2 regions of the Streptomyces sp. NPDC059866 genome follow, and region 2 is predicted to be linked to the other one. Evidence: riboswitches for the same ligand, from Rfam matches in the RefSeq annotation. Region 2 holds a riboswitch; the other holds the start of a gene.
The links. Region 2 has a riboswitch for cobalamin ahead of ACFV7R_RS00310 (cobalamin biosynthesis protein). Riboswitches for the same ligand answer to the same signal wherever they lie in the genome.
Positions count from the first base shown of each region.

Region 1 (5,756 bases), on a different contig from region 2:
GTACTGGTCATGGTGCTGCCCTACGCGGCAGGGGCGTGCGCCTCCATGGCAGGCATGTTGCAGCTCATGGAGTTCGACGACGCACCGCCAACTGCATATACAGAGACGGCGTTTTCGGGAACGCTGCTCGACGATCCGGCGGTGGTGAAGCGGGCACAGCGAGCATACGATCTGCTCAGGGGCGCCGCTTTGTCGCCGGAGGCGTCCCTCGCCCTGATCGAGTCGGCGGCTGAGGATCACAGACGATGCGCGAGTACGACCTGAGCAACGCCTACTGGCGCAAGAGCACCTACAGCAACGGCGAAGGCGGCAGCTGCGTCGAGGTCGCCGACGGAGTCCCCGGCGTTGTCCCCGTCCGGGACAGCAAGGTGCCGCACGGTCCGGTGGTCGTGATCGGGTCGGCCGCGTGGACGGCGTTCGTCGGCACCGTCGGGGCCGCCCGCTTCTTTGCCAGTGTCGTGCTTCCACGAGCCGAGTAAAGGGCGCTGCGCGTCGGCTGCGCCGATCGGCCTGCGGCCGACCCTTGACTCGCCTCGCTCCAGCACGGGTGAGAAGCGAGCGAGCGGCCCGGAAAGGCGGGTGGCCGAGGCAGGCGGCCGCCTCCGTCGGCTGCGTCGGCGTCCGGGGTCGGCGGGCGCGGTCGCGCCTCGCATGCACGCCGGGCGGGCTTGGCGGCCTGCGGGTGGTGGGGGTGGGCGCGTCGGCGCGGCGGGGAGGCCGGGTGGGTTTGGCGGCTTGCGGTCGGTGGGTGGCGGGGTGGGCGTGTCAGCGGGGTGGTGGCACGCCGGGTCGGCTCAGCGGCTTGCGGTGAGCTGGTGGCGGGGACGGACACCCCCACGGCCGGTGGGCCGGGCCCCCAAGTCCCCTCACGCCACACGAGCCTCACCAACCCCACTCCTGCAGGTGATTGGAGGATCTGTGCCACAAGCAGGCACCCACGACCCGGGCCTTTTCGCCCGCTGGGTGGCACAGATCCTCCAAGCACTGCTCCTCGCCCGCGACCGGAGCGATCCGAGGGCGGGCCACCGCCGCCCCGGCGCTGCGGCCGCCGAACCGGCCCGGCCTGCCGCCACCCATCTGTCGCACCCGCCCCCACCTCCGCCCCCCCACCGGCCGGATGCCGCTGAGCCGACCCGGCGTGCCGCCACCCCGTCGACGCGCCCACCCCCACCACCCGCAAGCCGCCAAGCCCGCCCGGCGTGCATGCGAGGCGCGACCGCGCCCGCCAACCCCGGACGCCGACGCAGCCGACCCCACCCGCAAACAGGCCTCGGCCACCCGCCTTTCCGGGCCGCTCGCCCGCTTCTCACCCGTGCTGGAACGGACCGAGTCAAGGGTGGCCCGCAGGGCCATCGGCGCAGCCGACGCGGAGTGGAGCGCAGCGGAACGCAGCGCCCTTTACTCGGGCCGTGGAAGCACGACACTGGCCAAGAAGCGGGCGGCCCCGACGGTCACCTCGTCAGGTACGCCCTCCCCAGTCGGCCCCTGGGCGGTCACCTTCGCCGGCTGCTACGCTCACGGCGCCTCCCGCGGGGGAAGTCCGGTGAGAGTCCGGCGCTGACCCGCAACGGTGTGTGCGAGGACCCGACAGTCCACGTGCGAGCCCGATTACCCGTGGGCGGTGTGCCATCCGTTGATCGCTCGCCGTGGACTGCGAGCCGAGGCGAAGGACCGCCGCCGTGCGCCGACATCCAGGCCGGATACCCGTTTCCCTGTTGGTTGTCGTGCTCGGGTTCCTCCTGCTCGGGTCGCTCGTGTGCGGGGTGGGGCTGGGGGCCGCCGGGGTCGGCTGGGAAGACGTCTTCCGGTTCCTCGGGGCCGGTTTCACCGGCGGAGCCATCGGCGCCGGGGACGTGGCGGCGTACACCATCGTCTGGGAGATCCGGCTGTCGCGCGTCGTGCTCGCGGCTGTCGTCGGAGCGGGGCTCGCCACCGTCGGGGTCGCTGTGCAGGCGATGGTGCGGAATGCGCTCGCCGATCCGTTCGTGTTGGGGATCTCGTCCGGGGCCGCTGTCGGTGCCAACGCCGTGATCCTGCTGGGGGCGTTCGCCGGGCTCGGGGTGTGGGCGCTGTCCGTGTCCGCGTTCGGGTCCGCGCTCGCCGCCATGGCGATCGTGTACGCCGTCGCCCGGTCGGCGCACGGGCTGACGCCGCTGCGGCTGATTCTGACGGGGACGGCGATGGCGTACGGATTCGAGGCGCTCACCACGGTGATGGTGTTCGGCGCTGCCCGGGGCGAAGCCGCCCGGTCGGCGATGATGTGGCTGCTCGGGAGCCTGGGCGGGGCGACCTGGGCGCGGGTGCCGATCGTCGCGGTGACCGTGGTGGCCGGGTGGGCGTGGCTGCGGCTGCGCGCCGAGGCGTTGAACGCGCTGGCGATGGGGGATGAGACGTCCGCGGCGCTGGGAGTGCCGCCCGAGCGGTTGCGGCGGGAGTTGTTCCTGGTGACGGCGGCCGTGACGGGGACCGTCGTCGCGGTGAGCGGGGCGATCGGCTTCGTGGGGCTGATGGTGCCGCATGTCGTACGGATGCTGGTCGGCGCCGATCACCGGCGGGTGCTGGCTGTTGCTCCGCTCGCCGGGGCGGTGCTGCTGGTGTGGGCGGACGTGCTGTCGCGGCTGCTGTTCGCGCCGGTCGAGCTGCCGGTCGGGGTGATCACGGCGGTGGTGGGTGTGCCGGCGTTCCTGCTGCTGATGCGGCGGGGCGGTTACGCGTTCGGGGGGCGTTGATGCGGCTCGATGTGGAGGGCGTGTCGGTCGAGGCCGCCGGGGTGCGGCTGGTGGAGGACGTCCGGCTCGCTGTGGACAGCGGGGCGTTCGTGGGGCTGATCGGGCCCAACGGCAGTGGGAAGTCAACCCTGTTGCGGTGCGTGTACCGGGCGCTTCGGCCGGCCGCCGGGGTCGTACGGCTGGACGGCGACGACGTGCACGCCCTGGATCCGCGGGGCGTTGCGCGGCGGCTGGCCGCGTTGCCGCAGGAGTCGTCGGCCGAGTTCGACTTCACCGTGGCCGAGGTGGTGCGGATGGGGCGGCTGCCGCACCGGGGGCGTACCGCCGCCGAGGACGGAGCGGTCTGCGCCGAGGCCATGGAGCGGACGGGCGTCGGGCATCTCGCCGAGCGTGGGTTCCTCGCCCTGTCCGGGGGTGAGAAGCAGCGGGTGCTGATCGCGCGGGCGCTGGCGCAGCGCCCCCGGGTGCTGGTGCTGGACGAACCCACCAACCACCTCGACATCGCCCACCAGTTGGACGTCCTTTCGCTCGTCCGCGCCAGCGGGCTGACCGTGCTGGCCGCGCTGCACGATCTCAACCTCGCCGCCGCGCACTGCGATCTGCTGTACGTCGTGGAGGGGGGCCGGGTCGTGGCCTCCGGGCCGCCGCACGACGTGCTCCGACCGGAGCTGCTCGCCGAGGTGTTCGGGGTGCGGGCCCATCCCGTACGGCATCCGGAGACCGGCGCCGTGCAGTTGCTGTTCGACCTGCTTTAAGCCGACTCGCTAAGGAAACCCTCGTATGCGCAAGCCAGTTGCTGCCGTGCTCTCCGTCGCCGCTCTCGTCACCGCCGGCTGCGGCGCGCAGGTCGACACGTCGTCCGACGCGAAGGCCACGACGTCCGTCACCCTCACCAACTGCGGCAAGAAGGTCACCTACGACAAGGTCCCGAGCCGTGTGGTCACCAACGACGTCGGGATCACCGAGCTGATGTTCGCGCTCGGCCTGGAGGACCGGATGGCGGGGTTCGTCATGCCCGACGACAAGGGCGACCTGGACGGGGTGCCGTGGAAGGACGGCTACGACAAGGTGCCGTGGCTGTCGAAGGACCAGGTGACGAAGGAGAACGTCCTGGACGCCCGCGCGGACCTGGTCTTCGCCGGGTGGAACTACGGGTTCCGTGAGGACGCGGGCTTCACCCCGGACGCGTTGCGGGGGCTCGGCATCTCCTCGTACATCCTCACCGAGTCCTGCCGCAACGGCCGCACGGACACCTCCCGCGGCATCATGCCGCCGCTCGAGGCCCTGTACACGGACCTGACGAACCTGGGCAGGCTCTTCGGCGTCGAGGACCGGGCCGCCGAGCTGATCGCCGGCTTCCAGAAGCAGGTGGCCGACGTCGAGGCGAAGGCCCCCAAGGGCGCCGACCGTCCCAAGGTGTTCCTCTACGACAGCGGCGAGGACCAGCCCTTCACCTCCGGCCGCTACGCCGCACCCGACCAGATCATCGGCAAGGCGGGCGGCGTCAACGTCATGCACGACCTCGAGGACTCGTGGACGACGGTCGGCTGGGAAACGGTCGTCGAACGCAACCCCGACGTGATCGTCATCTGCGACTACGGGGACGTCAGCGCCGAGCAGAAGAAGCGGTTCCTGCTGTCGTACGCCCCGTTGCGGAACGTGTCGGCCGTCAAGCACCGGCGGATCTTCACGCTGGACTACGTCGACCTCGTGGAGAGCCCGCGGAACCCGTCGGCGATCGAACGCCTCGGGGCGTACCTCAGGGAAGGCCGGGGGTAAATCCTCACCCGGTAGCGAAGCCCCGCACATACCGCCGCTGCCACCACGTCTCCACCGCCCGCCGGTCATAGTGCGCGCGGACGTACGCCACCGCCTCCTCGGCCGGTACGCCGTCCAGGACGGCCAGGCAGGCCAGGGCCGTGCCGGTGCGTCCGCGGCCGCCGCCGCAGGCGATCTCGACCCGCTCGCGGGCGGCGCGTTCCCAGGCCTCGGCGAGGGCCGCGCGAGCGTCGGCGCGGTCCGCCGGGAGGCGGAAGTCGGGCCAGCGGACCCAGCGGGAGTCCCAGGGGACGGCGGGGGGCCGCTTGCCGAGCAGGTAGAGGCCGTACGACGGGCTGGGCGGCCCTGGTGCGAGGGGACGCCGCAGACCGCGTCCCCGCACCAGTCGCCCCGACGGCAGCCGGAGTACGCCCGCCGCCTGCTCGTCCCACAGCTCCTGCGTCTCCACCGGATCGGTCTCCAAGGGATCAGTGTTCACGGGGTCATTCTCCAGGGGGTCGGTCAGGCCGCCCGTGCACTCACCTGCATCAACTCCCGCCGTTTCATACCGCCATTGGTGTGACCTCTGGCGGATACGCCATTCGTGTGTGATCCCTTGACCGCCCTCACGGCCGCTCCTATGGTCGCGTGACCGGACGTAGGACGTCGTATCTCCTGATCGTCCGAATAGTCAGAATCATCCGACCGCCTCCCCCACCCCTCCCGGAGGACCCGTGCGCGACGTGACCCACGACGTTCCGGCGCTGCACCGCCGCTCGTTCCTGAAGTACACCGGCGTTCTCGGTGCCGCCGCCGCGGTCTCCGCGTCACTGTCCGCGTGTTCGGCCGGCCCGGAGTCCACCAATGACACCGGCGACGGGGGCGAGGGCGCGAACCGGACGCTCACGGCGGTCATCGGCTACGGGAACGACGGCAGCTGGGATCCGACGCAGACCGCGTCCGCGTTCTGCATGGCCGGCAACAACCACATCTACGAGGGGCTGCTCGACACCGACCCGATCTCGCGTGAGCCGTATCCGGCCCTGGCGACCCGGATGCCCGCGGACCTGACCGGCACGTCCTGGAAGTTCACCCTGCGGGCGGGCGCGAAGTTCCACGACGGCAGGCCGGTCACCGCCGACGACGTGGTCTTCGTCTTCGACCGGATCCTCGACCCGGACACCCAGACCCTGGCCAAGGGGTTCTTCGAGCCCTGGCTGAAGGACGTGCGGAAGATCGACGCGCAGAACGTGGAGCTGGTCCTGAAGT
Region 1 covers NZ_JBHWJT010000004.1:56,769-62,524, forward strand. Annotated here, with positions in the region: partial or broken gene ACFV7R_RS06765 (helix-turn-helix domain-containing protein) at 1-264, shown strand, start outside; gene ACFV7R_RS06770 (DUF397 domain-containing protein) at 246-479, shown strand; cobalamin riboswitch at 1,499-1,635, shown strand; gene ACFV7R_RS06775 (FecCD family ABC transporter permease) at 1,680-2,729, shown strand; gene ACFV7R_RS06780 (ABC transporter ATP-binding protein) at 2,729-3,484, shown strand; gene ACFV7R_RS06785 (ABC transporter substrate-binding protein) at 3,510-4,508, shown strand; gene ACFV7R_RS06790 (protein phosphatase) at 4,513-4,956, opposite strand; gene ACFV7R_RS06795 (ABC transporter substrate-binding protein) at 5,222-5,756, shown strand, end outside.
Region 1: it holds a riboswitch for cobalamin, as region 2 does, so the genes downstream of both, ACFV7R_RS06775 (FecCD family ABC transporter permease) here and ACFV7R_RS00310 (cobalamin biosynthesis protein) in region 2, are expected to answer to the same signal.

Region 2 (5,756 bases):
CCGTGCCGAAGAACGAGGCGAAGACGCCCCCGCGGTCGATGTCGCCGACGACGAGCACGGGCAGTCGCGCGTTCCGGGCGATCCCCATGTTCACGATGTCGGTCCGGCGCAGATTGATCTCGGCGGGACTGCCCGCCCCCTCACAGATCACCGCGTCATACGTGCCCCGCAACTCGGCGAGGCACTCCAGCACCGTCCCGAGCAGCCGCTCCTGCCGCCCTCCGTGGTAGCCGCGCGCACTCATCTCGCCCACGGGCCTGCCCATGAGGACGACCTGACTGCTGCGGTCACCGCCCGGCTTGAGCAGCACGGGATTCATCAGTGCGGTCGGCTCCACGCGGCACGCCTGCGCCTGCATGGCCTGCGCCCGCCCGATCTCGGCACCCTCGCGCGTGACGAACGAGTTCAGCGACATGTTCTGCGCCTTGAAGGGCGCCACCTTCACGCCTTGGCGCACCAGCCACCGGCAGATCCCGGCGGTGACGACGCTCTTGCCTGCGTCGGAGGTGGTGCCGGCGACCAGCAGACCTCCACCACTCATGACGTACGCCCCCTTGTCAGCAGCCGCCCGGCGACACAGACGCCGAGCGCGAGCAGTCCGACCCGCCGGGACAGCCGTACCGCCCGTTCCACGTCGGCGACCCGGACGGTGCGCCCCGCCGATGCGTTGAGCACGGGCCGGCGCTCGACCCGGCCCCCGTAGGACAGGGTCCCGCCCAGCCGTACCCCGAGCGCCCCCGCGAACGAGGCCTCCACCGGCCCGGCGTTGGGGCTCGGATGCCGGTCGGCGTCCGCGCGCCAGGCCCGTACGGCTCCCCGCGGATCGGGACCGGCCACCGCGGCGAGTACGGCGGTCAGCCGGGCGCCCGGCCACCCGGCGAGGTCGTCGAGGCGAGCGGAAGCCCACCCGTACCGCAGGTACTTGGGCGACCTGTGCCCGACCATGGCGTCGAGGGTGTTCACGGCCCGGAACCCGAGCAGTCCCGGCACCCCGCCGACGGCCCCCCACACCAGCGCTCCGACGACCGCGTCGGAGGTGTTCTCGGCCACCGACTCCACGACCGCCCGGGCGATCCCGTCCGCGTCGAGCGCCTGCGGATCCCGCCCGCACAGATGCGGCAGCCGCGCCCGCGCACCCTCCACATCACCGGCCTGAAGGGCACGGCCGACGGCCCGGGCCTCGCGGGCCAGCGACGTCCCTCCCACGACCGCCCAGGTGGCGACACCGGTGAGGGCCACGGAGGCGGCGGGGGACGACCGTACGAGACGCGAGGTCGCGGTCCCGAGCGCCACCGCCGAGCCCGCACACACGACGGCATGCAGCGCACCCCACCCGCGGTGGTCCCGCCACAGCACCCGCTCGACCCCACCGGCGGCCCGCCCGAACGCGGCGACCGGATGCCCCCGGCGCGGATCACCGAGGAGCAGATCGCCGAGGAGACCGAGAGCGGCGCCGTACGCGAAGACGCGATCGGCACGCATCGGCTCAGCCGATCGTGGGGTCGGGCAGAACCCGGGTACTGAACCTCAACCTCGAACGGCAGCCGAGCATCGCGATATGTCCTCACTCAGGGTGTCCACGCCCTGGTTCGACGAGACCGGCGGTGAGAGTTCCTGGCTCCCGGGGAGTTCCTTCCCCGGTCACAGTGGCGGGACCGCGCCGGATTCACACCGGGCTTCCTCTCCTGCCGCCGTACATGGCCCCGGAAGTCCACCACGGGGTCGGAAGGGGCGTCAACTTGCCTGTGACCTGCGGTGCGGGAGTGTGCTGAGGCCCACACACCGACGCGCCGGGCGGTACGGGAAACCCCGTACCGCCCGGCGCGTCGGTTGAGTCAGGTTCAGGCCACGATCAGATAGATCCCGTACGCCACCGCCGCCGCACATGCCGCGAAGGCGGCGTACGCCCCCGCGACGGCGAGCGCGGCCGAATCGCCCTGCGCCACCGCGCGCTCCCGGCGGGACAGGCCCGCGATGCCGAGGGTGAACAGGCCCACGAGGGCCACGGTGGCCACGAGGCTGACGCCGAAGACGGAGCCGAGGGCCGCCCAGTCGATCTTCATGCTGCTTCTGCTTCCTTCGTACCTGGGGGCTCAGACGGTGGCCCGGGAAGGCGCCTGGTCCGGGGATGCGGGCTGCGCGGGGATCGTGGCCGTCAGGCCCTCGGCCGCGCCGGGCGGGGGAGTGGCCACGGCGGCCATCGCGGTCGTCACGACACCGGCCGGTTCCTCCGCCGTGTCGTTGACGTTCGTGTGGTCGACGACCTCACGCCGGGAGAGCATCCAGATCGCGGCGCTGGAGGCGACCAGGAAGACGGCGACGAGCGCGGTGCCCCATGAGCCGAAGCCGGTGACCCACTCCGCGACGGCACCGACCAGCGCGGCGGCCGGCAGGGTCAGGCCCCAGGCGACGAACATACGGGTGGCGGTGGACCAGCGCACGACCCCGCCCTTGCGGCCGAGGCCCGCACCCATCACCGCACCGGAGACCGAGTGCGTGGTGGACAGCGAGAAGCCCAGGTGGGAGGAGGCCAGGATGACCGTCGCGGCGCTGGTCTGCGCGGCGAAGCCCTGCTGCGGCTGGAGGTCGGTCAGGCCCTTGCCCATGGTGCGGATGATGCGCCAGCCGCCGAGGTAGGTGCCGAGCGCGATGGCCAGGCCCGCCGAGAGGATGACCCACATCGGGGGGTCGGAGTCGGGGGCGAGGGAGCCGCCGGCGACCAGGGCGAGGGTGATGATGCCCATGGTCTTCTGCGCGTCGTTGGTGCCGTGGGCGAGGGAGACGAGGCCGGCGGAGGCGATCTGGCCGGCGCGGTAGCCCTTCGCGGCCGCCTTGCCGTCGGCCTTCCTGCCGAGCCGGTACGTCAGCCGCGTGGCCAGCATCGCCGCGATGCCGGCCACCAGCGGGGCGGCGATCGCCGGGATCAGCACCTTGGTGACGAGCGCGTCGCCGTGCACGGCGCCCACGCCGGCCGAGGCGATGGTGGCGCCGATCAGACCGCCCATGAGGGCGTGCGAGGAGGACGACGGGAGGCCTACGAGCCAGGTCAGCAGGTTCCACAGGATCGCGCCGACGAGTGCGGCGAAGATGACCTCGGGACGTATGCCGCTCTCGTCGACCAGTCCCTTGGAGATCGTGTTGGCGACTTCCACGGAGAGGAAGGCGCCGACCAGGTTGAGGACGGCGGACATGGCCACCGCGACCTTGGGTCTGAGGGCACCGGTGGAGATGGTGGTCGCCATCGCGTTCGCGGTGTCGTGGAAACCGTTCGTGAAATCGAACGCGAGTGCGGTTACCACCACAATCGCGAGGATCAGCGAGATGCCTTCCATTTACCCAGGCAATCGTTCGAGGTCATTGGCTGGACGAACGTACGTAACCCAAGTGAACGAAAGGTGAACTGAGGGGGGCGCCAGGGTGTCTCAAGGTGGGGGCCGTCGTCCGGTCAGGAATCGACGGCCCCGTCCTGCCCGGCTACGAGCCCTTTGCGAACTTCCTCAACTGGGTCGTCGAGCCGTTGAAGAGATTCTGGTCACCCGGCAGGCTGCCGCTGTTGTCGTACTGCCAGAGCGTCCAGAACGACCACCCGGCCGGGAGTGTTCCCGCGCTCGCCGAGTCGTAGCGCGCTGTCCACAGCGCGTGGTTGCCGGCGAAGGCGCGGCTGCTGCCCGTGCAGGTGTTCCACCAGTGGGTGGTGGTGTAGATCACGGGGCGGCGGCCGGTGAGCCGCTTCACCTCGTCGCTGAAGGCCTTGATCCAGCTGACCATCTTCGCCTTGCTCAGGCCGTAGCACTTGTGCTTCTTGTCGTACGGGTTGTACTCGATGTCGAGCGCGGGTGGCAGCGTCCAGCCGTCCCCGCGCCAGGCGCCGCCGTTGCGGACGAAGTACGCCGCCTGGGCCTTGCCCGACGACTTGTCCGGCAGCGCGAAGTGGTAGGCCCCGCGTATCAGGCCCGCGTTCCGCGCACCGTTGTACTGCTGGCTGAAGTACGGGTTGCGGTACGTGGTGGACTCGGTCGCCTTGACGTAGACGAACCGGGCGCCCTTCGACTTCGCGCTCTGCCAGTTGACGTTCTTCTGATGCGACGAGACGTCGTGCCCCTTCGGCTTGCTCGCCGCCGTGGCCGGAATCTCGGCCAGTGCGGTCCCCCCGATCGCGAGGGCCGCCACCGACGCCGCGGCAAGGCGGCTGCGATGGCGGAACGGTTTGCGGTCACGGGCCATGTTTCCCCCCGGAATGGCAACGTGCATGACAAATCCCCCCAGAGAGTACGGGAAGATCGTTGAATGCTCATCGATCTCCGGCCAAATGGGGGTGAAGGGGGATCTGTGCTGATATGCACCCTTCCGGACGTGCCGCTTCCGCCCTACAGTGCCCCGGCGCGGCAACCGTCCGACGGCCTCCCTGGCAGGATCACGGCATGGCGGAAAAGCGGCGGGACCAGCGGGACGTCCGGGGCGGCCGGGAGGGTGCACAGGAAGTGGGGGAGCCGCGGATGAGCGGTGTGCGGGACGAGGAGTTCCGGGCCTGGCAGGCGCTCGTGGCGACGGCCCGCCGGACCGTGGCCGACGGACTGGTCGTCGGTACGTCCGGCAATGTGTCCGTACGCGTCCGGGACACGGTCCTGGTCACACCCTCGGGCGTCCCCTACGACCGGCTCACGCCGGACGACCTGACCGCCGTCGACCTCGACGGACGGCAGGTGCGCGGCACGCTCGTCCCGACGAGCGAACTGCCCATGCATCTCGCCGTGTACCGCACCACCGACGCCCGCGCCGTCGTCCACACCCACGCCGTGCACGCCACCGCCGTCTCGACGCTCGTCCGCGAGCTCCCCGCGATCCACTACATGGCCGGCGCGCTCGGCGGGTCCGTCCGGGTTGCCCCGTATGCGACGTACGGCACCGAGGAGTTGGCCGAGAACATGCTGCACGCCCTCGCCGACCGCTCCGGCTGCCTCCTCCAGAACCACGGCACCCTCACCTACGGCGCCACCCTCGACCAGGCCTACGACCGCACCGCCCAGCTGGAGTGGATGTGCCACCTCTGGCTGACCGCCTCCTCGGTCCCCGGCCTGACCCCGACCCTCCTGTCCGACGACCAGCTGAGGGCGGCGGGAGAGCGGTTGCGGGGGTACGGGCAGCGGGGATGACGACCCGGCGGAGCTGCGGGCAGTCGTGCCGCTGGGGCGGCACGGGTGGGCGCAGCGGCACCCCGCACGCGCCGGTGAGCGATCCCACCCCCACCCGCACCGGCGCAGCGGCACCCGGCCTGCGCCGGTGACCGATCCCACCCCCACCCGCACCCCCCTCAACGCCCCAAGCCGCATCACCCCGAGCCCCCCTCCCACTGGCCCCCGCCCACGTCCGCCAGGACACTGGATCCGTGCGCACTGTCAAAGCGGCGGCAGCCGCCGTCACCGCGATGACCGCAGCCGGCGCCGCCGCCGTGGCCGTCGGCCGGTTCGCCAGCGGCGCCGCACTGAAGGCGCCGCCGGGCCGGCCCCTGCCCACCGAACCCCGGCTCACCGTGCACGGCACGGCCGCGGGCAGCGTCACCCTCACCCGCGCCCTGGCCTCCCAACGCCCCGGCACCTACGGCCTCTCCGGCGACGGATCCCACGCGGTCGTCGGCCCCGTCCTGGACAGCGCCCCGCACCCCGCCGACGCCGTCGTCCGCCGCCTGGAGCGCGTCACGCACGGCAGCCTGGAGCCGGGCGACAAGGTGTGGCTCACCCCCAACCTGCACATCGGCG
Region 2 covers NZ_JBHWJT010000001.1:53,160-58,915, reverse strand. Annotated here, with positions in the region: gene ACFV7R_RS00315 (cobyric acid synthase) at 1-541, opposite strand, end outside; gene ACFV7R_RS00310 (cobalamin biosynthesis protein) at 538-1,482, opposite strand; cobalamin riboswitch at 1,588-1,732, opposite strand; gene ACFV7R_RS00305 (hypothetical protein) at 1,842-2,063, opposite strand; gene ACFV7R_RS00300 (anion permease) at 2,094-3,332, opposite strand; gene ACFV7R_RS00295 (lysozyme) at 3,475-4,224, opposite strand; gene ACFV7R_RS00290 (class II aldolase/adducin family protein) at 4,422-5,153, shown strand; gene ACFV7R_RS00285 (alpha/beta hydrolase family protein) at 5,387-5,756, shown strand, end outside.